2 regions of the Variovorax sp. V116 genome follow, and region 2 is predicted to be linked to the other one. Evidence: riboswitches for the same ligand, from Rfam matches in the RefSeq annotation. Region 2 holds a riboswitch; the other holds the start of a gene.
The links. A riboswitch is a leader RNA that binds a small molecule or an ion and turns the genes downstream of it on or off. The one in region 2 is predicted to bind cobalamin.

Region 1: it holds a riboswitch for cobalamin, as region 2 does, so the genes downstream of both, cobM (precorrin-4 C(11)-methyltransferase) here and ACAM58_RS12185 (TonB-dependent receptor) in region 2, are expected to answer to the same signal.

Annotation. Positions count from the first base shown of each region.
Region 1 covers NZ_AP028661.1:1,139,308-1,143,710, reverse strand. The annotation lists gene ACAM58_RS05295 (tartrate dehydrogenase) at 1-692, shown strand, start outside; gene ACAM58_RS05290 (tripartite tricarboxylate transporter substrate binding protein) at 738-1,739, shown strand; gene ACAM58_RS05285 (hypothetical protein) at 1,836-2,144, shown strand; cobalamin riboswitch at 2,304-2,568, shown strand; gene cobM (precorrin-4 C(11)-methyltransferase) at 2,727-3,572, shown strand; gene ACAM58_RS05275 (sirohydrochlorin chelatase) at 3,569-4,403, shown strand, end outside.
Region 2 covers NZ_AP028661.1:2,565,798-2,570,200, forward strand. The annotation lists gene ACAM58_RS12160 (helix-turn-helix domain-containing protein) at 1-6, shown strand, start outside; gene ACAM58_RS12165 (universal stress protein) at 29-454, opposite strand; gene ACAM58_RS12170 (sulfite exporter TauE/SafE family protein) at 535-1,356, opposite strand; gene ACAM58_RS12175 (cell division protein ZapA) at 1,639-1,971, opposite strand; gene ACAM58_RS12180 (hypothetical protein) at 1,968-2,192, opposite strand; cobalamin riboswitch at 2,263-2,511, shown strand; gene ACAM58_RS12185 (TonB-dependent receptor) at 2,610-4,403, shown strand, end outside.

The DNA of each region.
Region 1 (4,403 bases), 1.4 Mb from region 2:
TGAACTGGGTCATCGTGCGCGAGAACTCCGAGGGCGAGTACGCCGGCGTCGGCGGCCGCGTGCACCAGGGCCATCCGATCGAGGCCGCCACCGACGTGTCCATGATGACGCGCGCCGGCGTCGAACGCATCATGCGCTTCGCCTTCAAACTGGCGCAGTCGCGGCCCCGCAAGCTGCTCACGGTCGTCACCAAGAGCAACGCCCAGCGCCACGCGATGGTGATGTGGGACGAGATCGCGCTGCAGGTCTCGAAGGAGTTCCCGGAGGTCACCTGGGACAAGGAACTGGTCGACGCATCGACCGCACGCATGATCAACCGGCCGGCCTCGCTCGACACCATCGTCGCCACCAACCTGCATGCCGACATCCTGAGCGACCTGGCCGCCGCGCTCGCGGGCAGCCTGGGCATCGCACCCACCGGCAACATCGACCCCGAGCGGCGCTACCCGTCGATGTTCGAACCGATCCACGGCTCCGCCTTCGACATCATGGGCAAGGGCCTGGCCAATCCGGTCGGCACCTTCTGGTCGGTCGTGATGATGCTGGAGCACCTGGGCGAGGCCGAGGCCGCCCGGCGCGTCATGCAGGCGGTCGAAGCCGTGACGGCCGACCCCGCGCTGCACACGCGCGATCTCGGCGGCCGCGCCACCACCGCGCAGGTCACGCAGGCCGTGTGCGCACGGCTCGCGTAACCCAATCAAACACACGGCGCAGACCGTCAGCCAGGAGACAAAGACATGTTGAAGCAACCATTCGCCATCGGGCGCCGCCGCGCCCTCGCGGGAACCGCCCTGGCGGCCCTCGGCCTTTGCATCGCGCCCTGGGCCACTGCCCAGGAGCCGTGGCCGGCCAAGCCGATCAGCCTGGTCGTGCCCTTTCCTTCCGGCGGCACCACCGACGTGCTGGCCCGCGCGCTCGCCGATGCGCTGTCCAAGGCCCTGGGCCAGCCCGTGATCGTGGAAAGCAAGCCGGGCGCCGGCGCCACGCTCGGCGCCGACTACGTCGCCAAGGCCAGGCCCGATGGCTACACGCTGCTGATGGGCGCGGTGCACCACACCATCGCGACCAGCGTCTACAAGAAGCTGCCCTACGACTTCCAGAAAGACTTCGCGCCGATCACCACGGTGGCGATGGTGCCGAACGTGCTGGTGGTCAATGCCTCGCTCACGCCGGCCAAGTCGGTGGCCGAGCTGGTCGCGCTTGCCAAGGCGTCGCCGAAGGAGCTGGCCTACGGCTCCAACGGCAACGGCACGGCGCAACACCTGATCGGCACCCAGTTCCAGGCCAGCACCGGCGTCAAGCTGCTGCACGTGCCGTACAAGGGCAGCGGTCCGCTCACCACCGACCTGCTGGGCGGGCAGGTGGACATGTCCTTCGACACCATCACGCCCGTGCTGCAGCACATCAAGGGCGGCAAGCTGCGCGCGCTGGCCGTCACCACCGCCAAGCGTTCCGCCGTACTGCCCGAGGTGCCGACGCTCGAGGAGGCCGGGCTCAAGGGCTTCGACATCGGCACCTGGTTCGGCGTGCTCGCGCCGGCCGGAACGCCGAAGGACATCACCGCAAAGCTCCACATCGAGATGGCCAGGATCATCAAGTCGCCGGAGTTCGCCGAGCGGATGCGCGCGATCGGCGCCGACCCGATCGGCGACAGCTCCGCCGAGATGGCGGCCCGCATCCGCGAGGAGACGGCGAAGTTCGCGAGGCTGGTCAAGGAGGGGAAGGTCGCGGTCGAGTAGGCCGGATTCACGACGATCTTGTTACTCCCCGCTGCGCTCGCCAGTCCCTAGAGTTGCCTTGCGGCGCCAACCACGGCGCGCCACAAGGAGCCGGCGATGAGCAGCAACAGCAGGAACAGCAGGAACAGCAGCAAGAACGACCGCGTCGCGCAGGCGCTCGGCATCTATCGAAGCATCGCGGCGTGCAACGAGCGCCTTGCGCGCGGCAACGACGTCCACGCGCTCACGGCGGCGTTGATGCTGCCCTGCTACCACGCCGAGTTCAGGCGCGTGGCGAGCGAGCTGAACCATTCGGAGCAGGACGAGCTGGGCGCCGCGCTCGAACGCTACCTGCCTGGCAACGCCGCAGTGACCGCGTCCTACAACGAACTCCTGGTTGGCCTGCGGCTGCGGCCGGCCCGCTGATCTGCCCACACAGACCCGGGAGCCATGCCGACGCGCGGCTGTTCTGATCCAGAACAACCCCGCGTACCAGGGCGATTTCGCCGCGGCCCGCAAGGAACTGCGCGGGCGTCTCGGCCTGGACAGGTGATCGCCCGCCGCCCCGCCGCAAGCGGCTGATACACTTTGCGCGCGTTGTCAGGTGTCCTGGCGCCCCGTGTAAACGGCGGGGTGGCCAGGGTGAAACGGGAAGTCGGTGCGCGGCGGTGGAGAGAACACCGCGCAATGCCGACGCTGCCCCCGCAACGGTAAACGAGTCAAGAAGCAAGACCCCGGGATTCGGTCCCGCGCCACTGTGCCGCGAACGGCATGGGAAGGTGGTCTTGCTGCAGAGCCGATGGCTCTGCGCTCGTGAGCCCGGAGACCGGCCTGACGACCAGCGCATGACCTTGCGGTGGGCGAGGATCGGCGGGCGGCGCATGGCGTCCGGCTCGATGCAGGTGTGCATCCGCCGGAACCGCATCCACTGGCGCCCCTCCGATTTCTCTCCCCCCGCCCGGTCGTACCGACCATCTATCGCGCGGCGGGCGCGGAGGAATCATCATCATGAACAAGCGAGCCATCGCTCCAGGCAGTGCGCCGACGCCGGGAACCGTGTGGTTCGTCGGTGCGGGCCCGGGCGATCCGGAACTCATCACCGTCAAGGGCCGCGGCCTCGTCGAGCGCGCCGGGGCGATCCTGTTCGCGGGCTCGCTCGTGAGCGAAACCGCCATGCGCTGGGCGCGGCCGGACTGCGCCATTGCCGACAGCAAGGACATGACGCTCGAGCAGATGTCGGCCTGGCTGATCGCGCAGGCCGCGCGCTGCGAGACCGTGGTGCGCCTGCAGACCGGCGACCCGGGCCTGTACGGCGCACTGATCGAGCTGGTGCAGCCGCTGGATGCGGCGGGCGTGCCGATCGGCGTGGTGCCGGGCGTGTCCTCCGCCATGGCCTCGGCGGCGGCGGCGGTGGAAAGCCTCACGCTGCCCGAGGTCACGCAGACCGTGATCTTCACGCGCGTCGAAGGCCGCACGCCCATGCCCGAGGGCGAGTCGCTCGAGGCGCTCGCCGCGCACCACAGCACGCTGTGCATCTTCCTGAGCATCACCCTGATGGGCAAGGTCACGGCCGCGCTCACGGCCGCCGGCTGGTCGCCCGATGCGCCCGTGGTGGTGGTTCACAAGGCAAGCTGGCCGGGCGAAGAGAAGATCGTGCGCGGCACGGTCGCGACCATCCAGGCGCTGTGCCGCGAGGCCCGCATCGCGAGCCAGTCGATGATCATCGCCAGCCCCACGCTGGGCGCGCGGCAGTGGACCACGCTCGCCAAATCCAAGCTCTACGACGCGAGCTTCACGCACCGCTTCCGGCGCGCGAGCGTTCCCGTCCAAACCCTGCGCCAGGAACTCCCATGAACTCCGAAACCATTCTGCTGGTGGGCCACGGCTCGCGCGAAAAATCCGGCAACGACGAGATCGAGGCCTTTGCCGCGCAATGGCGCGAGCGGCAGCCGGGCTGGCGCATCGAGGTCTGCTTCATCGAGTTCTCCGAGATCACGATGAGCGAGGGCCTGCGCCGCGCGGCCGAGAGCGCGCGGCGCGTGATCGTGGTGCCGCTCATCCTCAATGCCGCGGGCCACGTGAAGATGGACGTGCCGCAGGCCATCGACGGCGCCCGGCTCAAGTACCCGATGGTGCAGTTCCTCTACGCGCCGCACCTCACGGCCTGCGATCCGATCCTCGCGATCCTCAAGCGCCGCCTCAAGGACGCGATGCAGGCGCTCGACATGCCCGACCCGACCACCACCGGCGTGGTGATCCTGGGCCGGGGTTCGTCGGACCGCCAGGCCAATGGCGACATGGCCAAGATGGCGCGCTGGCTGATGGAGGAGACCGACCACGAGCTGGTCGACCTTGCCTTCACCGGCATCACCTACCCGCGCCTGGAGAAGGCCGTGCAGCGCCAGGGCCTGCTGGGCATGAAGCAGGTGGTGGTGCTGCCCTACTACCTGTTCAACGGCACGCTGGTCGAACGCATCGCGCGCCAGGTCGAGCACCTGAAGGCGCAGTACCCGACGATCCGTTTCGTTTCCACGCGCTACTTCGGCTTCGAGCCCGAGATCTTCGCGCTGCTCGAACAGCGCGTGGACGACCTGCGGCGCGGCGCGCCGGCCGCGCTCATGCCTTGCGACGGCTGCAAGTTCCGCGACTTTGCGGTGGAGCACGGGCTGGGCGGCCACCACCATG
Region 2 (4,403 bases):
CAATAAAAAGGGGAAGAGAAAAACCCGGCTACTGCACCAGCAGCACCGAGGTGTCGGTCTCGGAGATCACCTTGGTGGCCACCGAGCCCATCAGCGCGCGGCCGAAGATGCCGTGGCCATGGGTGCCGAGCACGATCAGCTGCGCATGCGCCGCGGCCGCCGACTTGAGGATTTCCTCGGCCGCATGGCCATGGCGCTTGTCGATCGTGTAGTTGCTCACGCCGTTCTGCGCAAGCAATGCCGCCACGGGTTCGAGCACCTTGGCGTTCTCCTCGGCGTAGTAGTCGGCGATGACCTCCTTGCTGAGGTGGCGCGCCACGTGCCCCGAGATGCCGGTGCTGACATGCACGATGACCAGCTCATGGCCATCCACGAACATCGCGCGGTTGGCCAGCAGGTAATTGAGCGCCTTCTGCGTGTAGGCGCTGCCGTCGACAGCAATGAGGATTTTCATGCGCCCGTTATACGGCCGGGCCTGCCGCCTCGCAACGGATCCCACCCGGGACCCGAGGGGCTTTCAACGCGCCCGGCGGCTCAGCCCTGCAGGCCCTTCCAGAGCATGTAGGCCGCCAGCAGGTACAGGATGCTCGCAAATACGCGCTTGAGCTTCTTCACCGGCAGGTTGTGCGCCGCCTTCGCGCCGAGCGGCGCAGTGAGCACGCTGCACAGCGCAATGACCACCAGCGCGGGCAGCCAGATGTAGCCGAACGAGCCGGCCGGAAGGCCCTGCACCGACTGCCCGCTCACCACGTAGCCCAGCACGTTGGCCACCGCAATCGGAAAGCCGAGCGCGGCGCTGGTGGCCACGGCGTTGTGGATGGAGATGTTGCACCAGGTCATGAACGGCACGCTGACAAAGCCGCCGCCCGCGCCGACCAGGCCCGAGATGAAGCCGATGGCGCCGCCCGCCGACAGCTGCCCCGCGGTGCCCGGCATCTGGCGCGTGGGCTTGGGCTTGCGGTCGAGGAACATCTGCGTGGCCGAGAAGCCCACGAACAGCGCAAAGACGATGGCCAGCACCGTGCCCTTGAGCAGCGCGAACACGCCCAGGCTGCCCAGCAGGCTGCCGATGACGATGCCGGGCGCCAGGCGCCGCACGATGTCCCAGCGCACCGCGCCGCGCTTGTGATGGGCGCGCACGCTGGACACCGAGGTGAAGATGATCGTGGCCATCGAGGTGGCGATCGCCATCTTCACGGCAAGATCGGAGGCCACCCCGCGGTGCCCCATGATGATCGTGATGAACGGCACCATGAGCATCCCGCCGCCGATGCCCAGCAGGCCCGCCAGGAAACCGGTGCCCAGGCCGAGCGCGGCCAATTCGGCGATCAGGAGGGGGTCGAGCAGGGAAGTCACGCAGCGGAGCCTTGAAAAAAAGCAACGGCCCCGTGCAGCGCATGCAGGGGCCGTATGAACGGAAAAAGGTGTCTGCAAGTGGGCGCCGAACCCGCATCCTGAACCAGGGTTCAGGTGGGCGAGGGCAGCAAGACTTCGGGTTCATCTGACGCGAGATGATCACACCCGTCAAGCGATGTACCAAGCCCGGCTCCGGAGAGCATTGGAACAAGGAAATATTAAGCCCGACGCGCACCGCAGACAGTTCGGATTTTACGCCCCGGACGGGCCGGGTGCTTCCGCTCAGAGTAAATGGTCATCGCCCGCGAGGGCTTGATCGAGTTTCTGAATGAGCTGGGCGGCCTTGGCATCGGCGTCGCCGCCCTCTGCCGAGGAGGCCGCGGCCAGGGGAGGCGGCGCGGCCGCGGCGGCCGCCTGCTGGGCCGCCAGGTCGAAAGCCAGGTTCAGCGAAGCGAGCACCGCGATGCGGTCGCGCGCCTTCACCTTGCCCGCATCGCGGATCTTGCACATGGCCGCGTCCACGCGCTCGACGGCTTCGCGCAGCTGCGCCTCGCCGCCTTCGGGGCAGCCGAGCAGATAGCTCTGGCCCATGATCTGAACTTCAATCTGCTTCATGCGGGGGAATCTTGGGAAGGTGGTTCGGCCGGCAGCCGCTCGAGCAGCGCATCGAGGCGCGTGCGGGCCGCGGCCAGCCGCGACTTCAACGCGTCGCGCTCGCGCGTGAGCGCTTCGACCTGCTCCTGCAGCAGCGCATTGGTGCGCTGCACCTCTTCATGACGCACGAGCAGGCGTTCCACACGCTCGGCGATCTGGTCGATGGGGCTGGAGGCGGGCATGGTTGGCGATTGTAGTTTCCCCGGCGGACGGCAGGCGGCGCAACTTTTGGCTTACTGCGCTGGCCGAGGCCCTAAAATCCTGCGCGTTGGTGCCTGCGGCGTGGTTCACACGCCGCGGTTCAACGGGAAGCAGGAGTGAACGCCCCCGGAAACGGAACAGGGCCGAAGCCGCCTGCGCTGCCCCCGCAACGGTCAAGCAGTCGACGCCGCAAGCGTCAACCTCATCCATCAAGCCACTGGGTGCCCTGAAACAGGCGCCTGGGAAGGCGGTGGGGTCGCACTGCCAGCCCGGATACCGGCCAACAAGGCGGCTGCCGCATGCGCGATCGATTTTCGATTCGGCGCGCAAGGCAGCCATTGCGCCCAAGCGCCGGCGGGGAAGCCGGCGACGGGCATAGACGTTCGTTCGCTCCATTCATGACTTCCTGTGGTTTCCTTTCCCTCGGCCGTGCGCCTGCGCGCCGCCGCCTTGCCTGCCTGCCGCTCGCGCTGGCCTCTGCTTTCGGCGGCATGGCGCTGCTTCAACTGCCGGCCGTCGCGCATGCCCAGCAGGATGCGCCGGCACTCGGCGAAACCGTGGTCACCGCCAACCGCACGCCGCAGCCGCTGTCGGACCTCGTGGGCGACGTGTCCGTGGTCGACCGCCAGACCATCGAGCGCAGCGGCGCGGTCGGCGTGGCCGACGTGCTGGCGCGCCTGCCCGGCATCGAGATCACGCGCAACGGCAGCGTGGGCAACACCACCAGCCTGTACATCCGCGGCGCCGAGACCCGCTTCACGGCCGTCTACGTCGACGGCGTGCGCGTCGATTCGCAATCGACCGGCGGTGCCGGCTGGGAAAGCATTCCGCTCTCGCAGATCGACCGCATCGAAGTGCTGCGCGGCCCGGCCGCCGCGGTGTACGGCTCCGATGCCGTGGGCGGCGTGATCCAGCTCTTCACCAGGCGCGGCGAAGAAGGCGTGGCGCCTTACGCGGGCATCGGCTTCGGCAGCCACGGCCTGCGCAAGGCGGAGGCGGGCGTGAGCGGCAAGTCGGGCGCCTTCGACTATTCGCTGGGCGCGGCGCACGAGGAAAGCCGGGGCTTCAACGTGCTGCCGATGGACAAGCGCACGCCCTCCAAGGACGGCTTCACCAGCCCCGACCGCGACGGCTACCGCAGCAATTCCGGCAACCTGCGCCTGGGCTACCAGCTCACGCCGAACCAGCGGCTGGAAGCCACGCTGCTGTACAGCGACATGGAAGCCGGCTACGACCCGCCGGTGAGCTTCAGGACCAAGCCGCCGATCCTCTTCCGGAACGACATCTCGAACAACACGCTGCGCACGGCCGGGCTCTCGTGGTCGGCCAAGTGGAACGACATCTACAGCACGCGCGTGCAGGTCACCGATTCGCAGTCGGTCTACAAGACCCAGCCTTCGTTCTACCGCACCGAAACCAATCTGCGCGGCTACCTGTTCCAGAACGAATTCCGCTTCGGCCCGCACCTGGTGACGGCCACGCTCGAGCGCCGCGAAGACGCGCTCGAGAATGCGCCCACCATCAGCAGCGGCCTGCTCTCGAGCAAGCGCTCGCAGGACGCGGTCTCGCTCGGCTATGGCTTCGTGCAGGGCGCGCATTCGCTCCAGCTGCATGTGCGCCATGACGACGACAGCGAATTCGGCGGCAAGGCCACCGGCAGCGCCGCCTACGGCTACGCGATCACGCCGCGCCTGCGCGCCACCGTCTCGGCCGGCACCGCCTTCCGCGCGCCCACGCTCTACCAGCGCTTCAGCGAATACGGCGTGGCCAGCCTCAAGCCCGAGTCGAGCCGCAACGTCGAACTCGGCCTGCAGTACACCGACGGCGGCACGCATGCGGGCATCGTCGTCTACCAGAACCGCGTCGAGAACCTGATCGTGTTCGACGGTTCGGCCACCAACTGCCGCTCCGGCTTCGGCTGCTATGCCAGCACCGCGCGCGCCCGCTACCAGGGCGTGACGCTGTCGGGCGGGCACCGCATCGGTGACGTGAGCCTGCGCGCATCGCTCGACTTCCAGGACCCGCGCGACCTCGACACCGACCACCTGCTGGCCCGCCGCGCGCGCCGCCACGGCACGCTGGGCGCCGACTGGCGCATTGCCGGCTGGACGCTGGGCGCCGAGCTGCAATCGTCGAGCAAGCGCTTCGACGACGCGGCCAACACCCGCACGCTGGGCGGCTACACCGTGCTG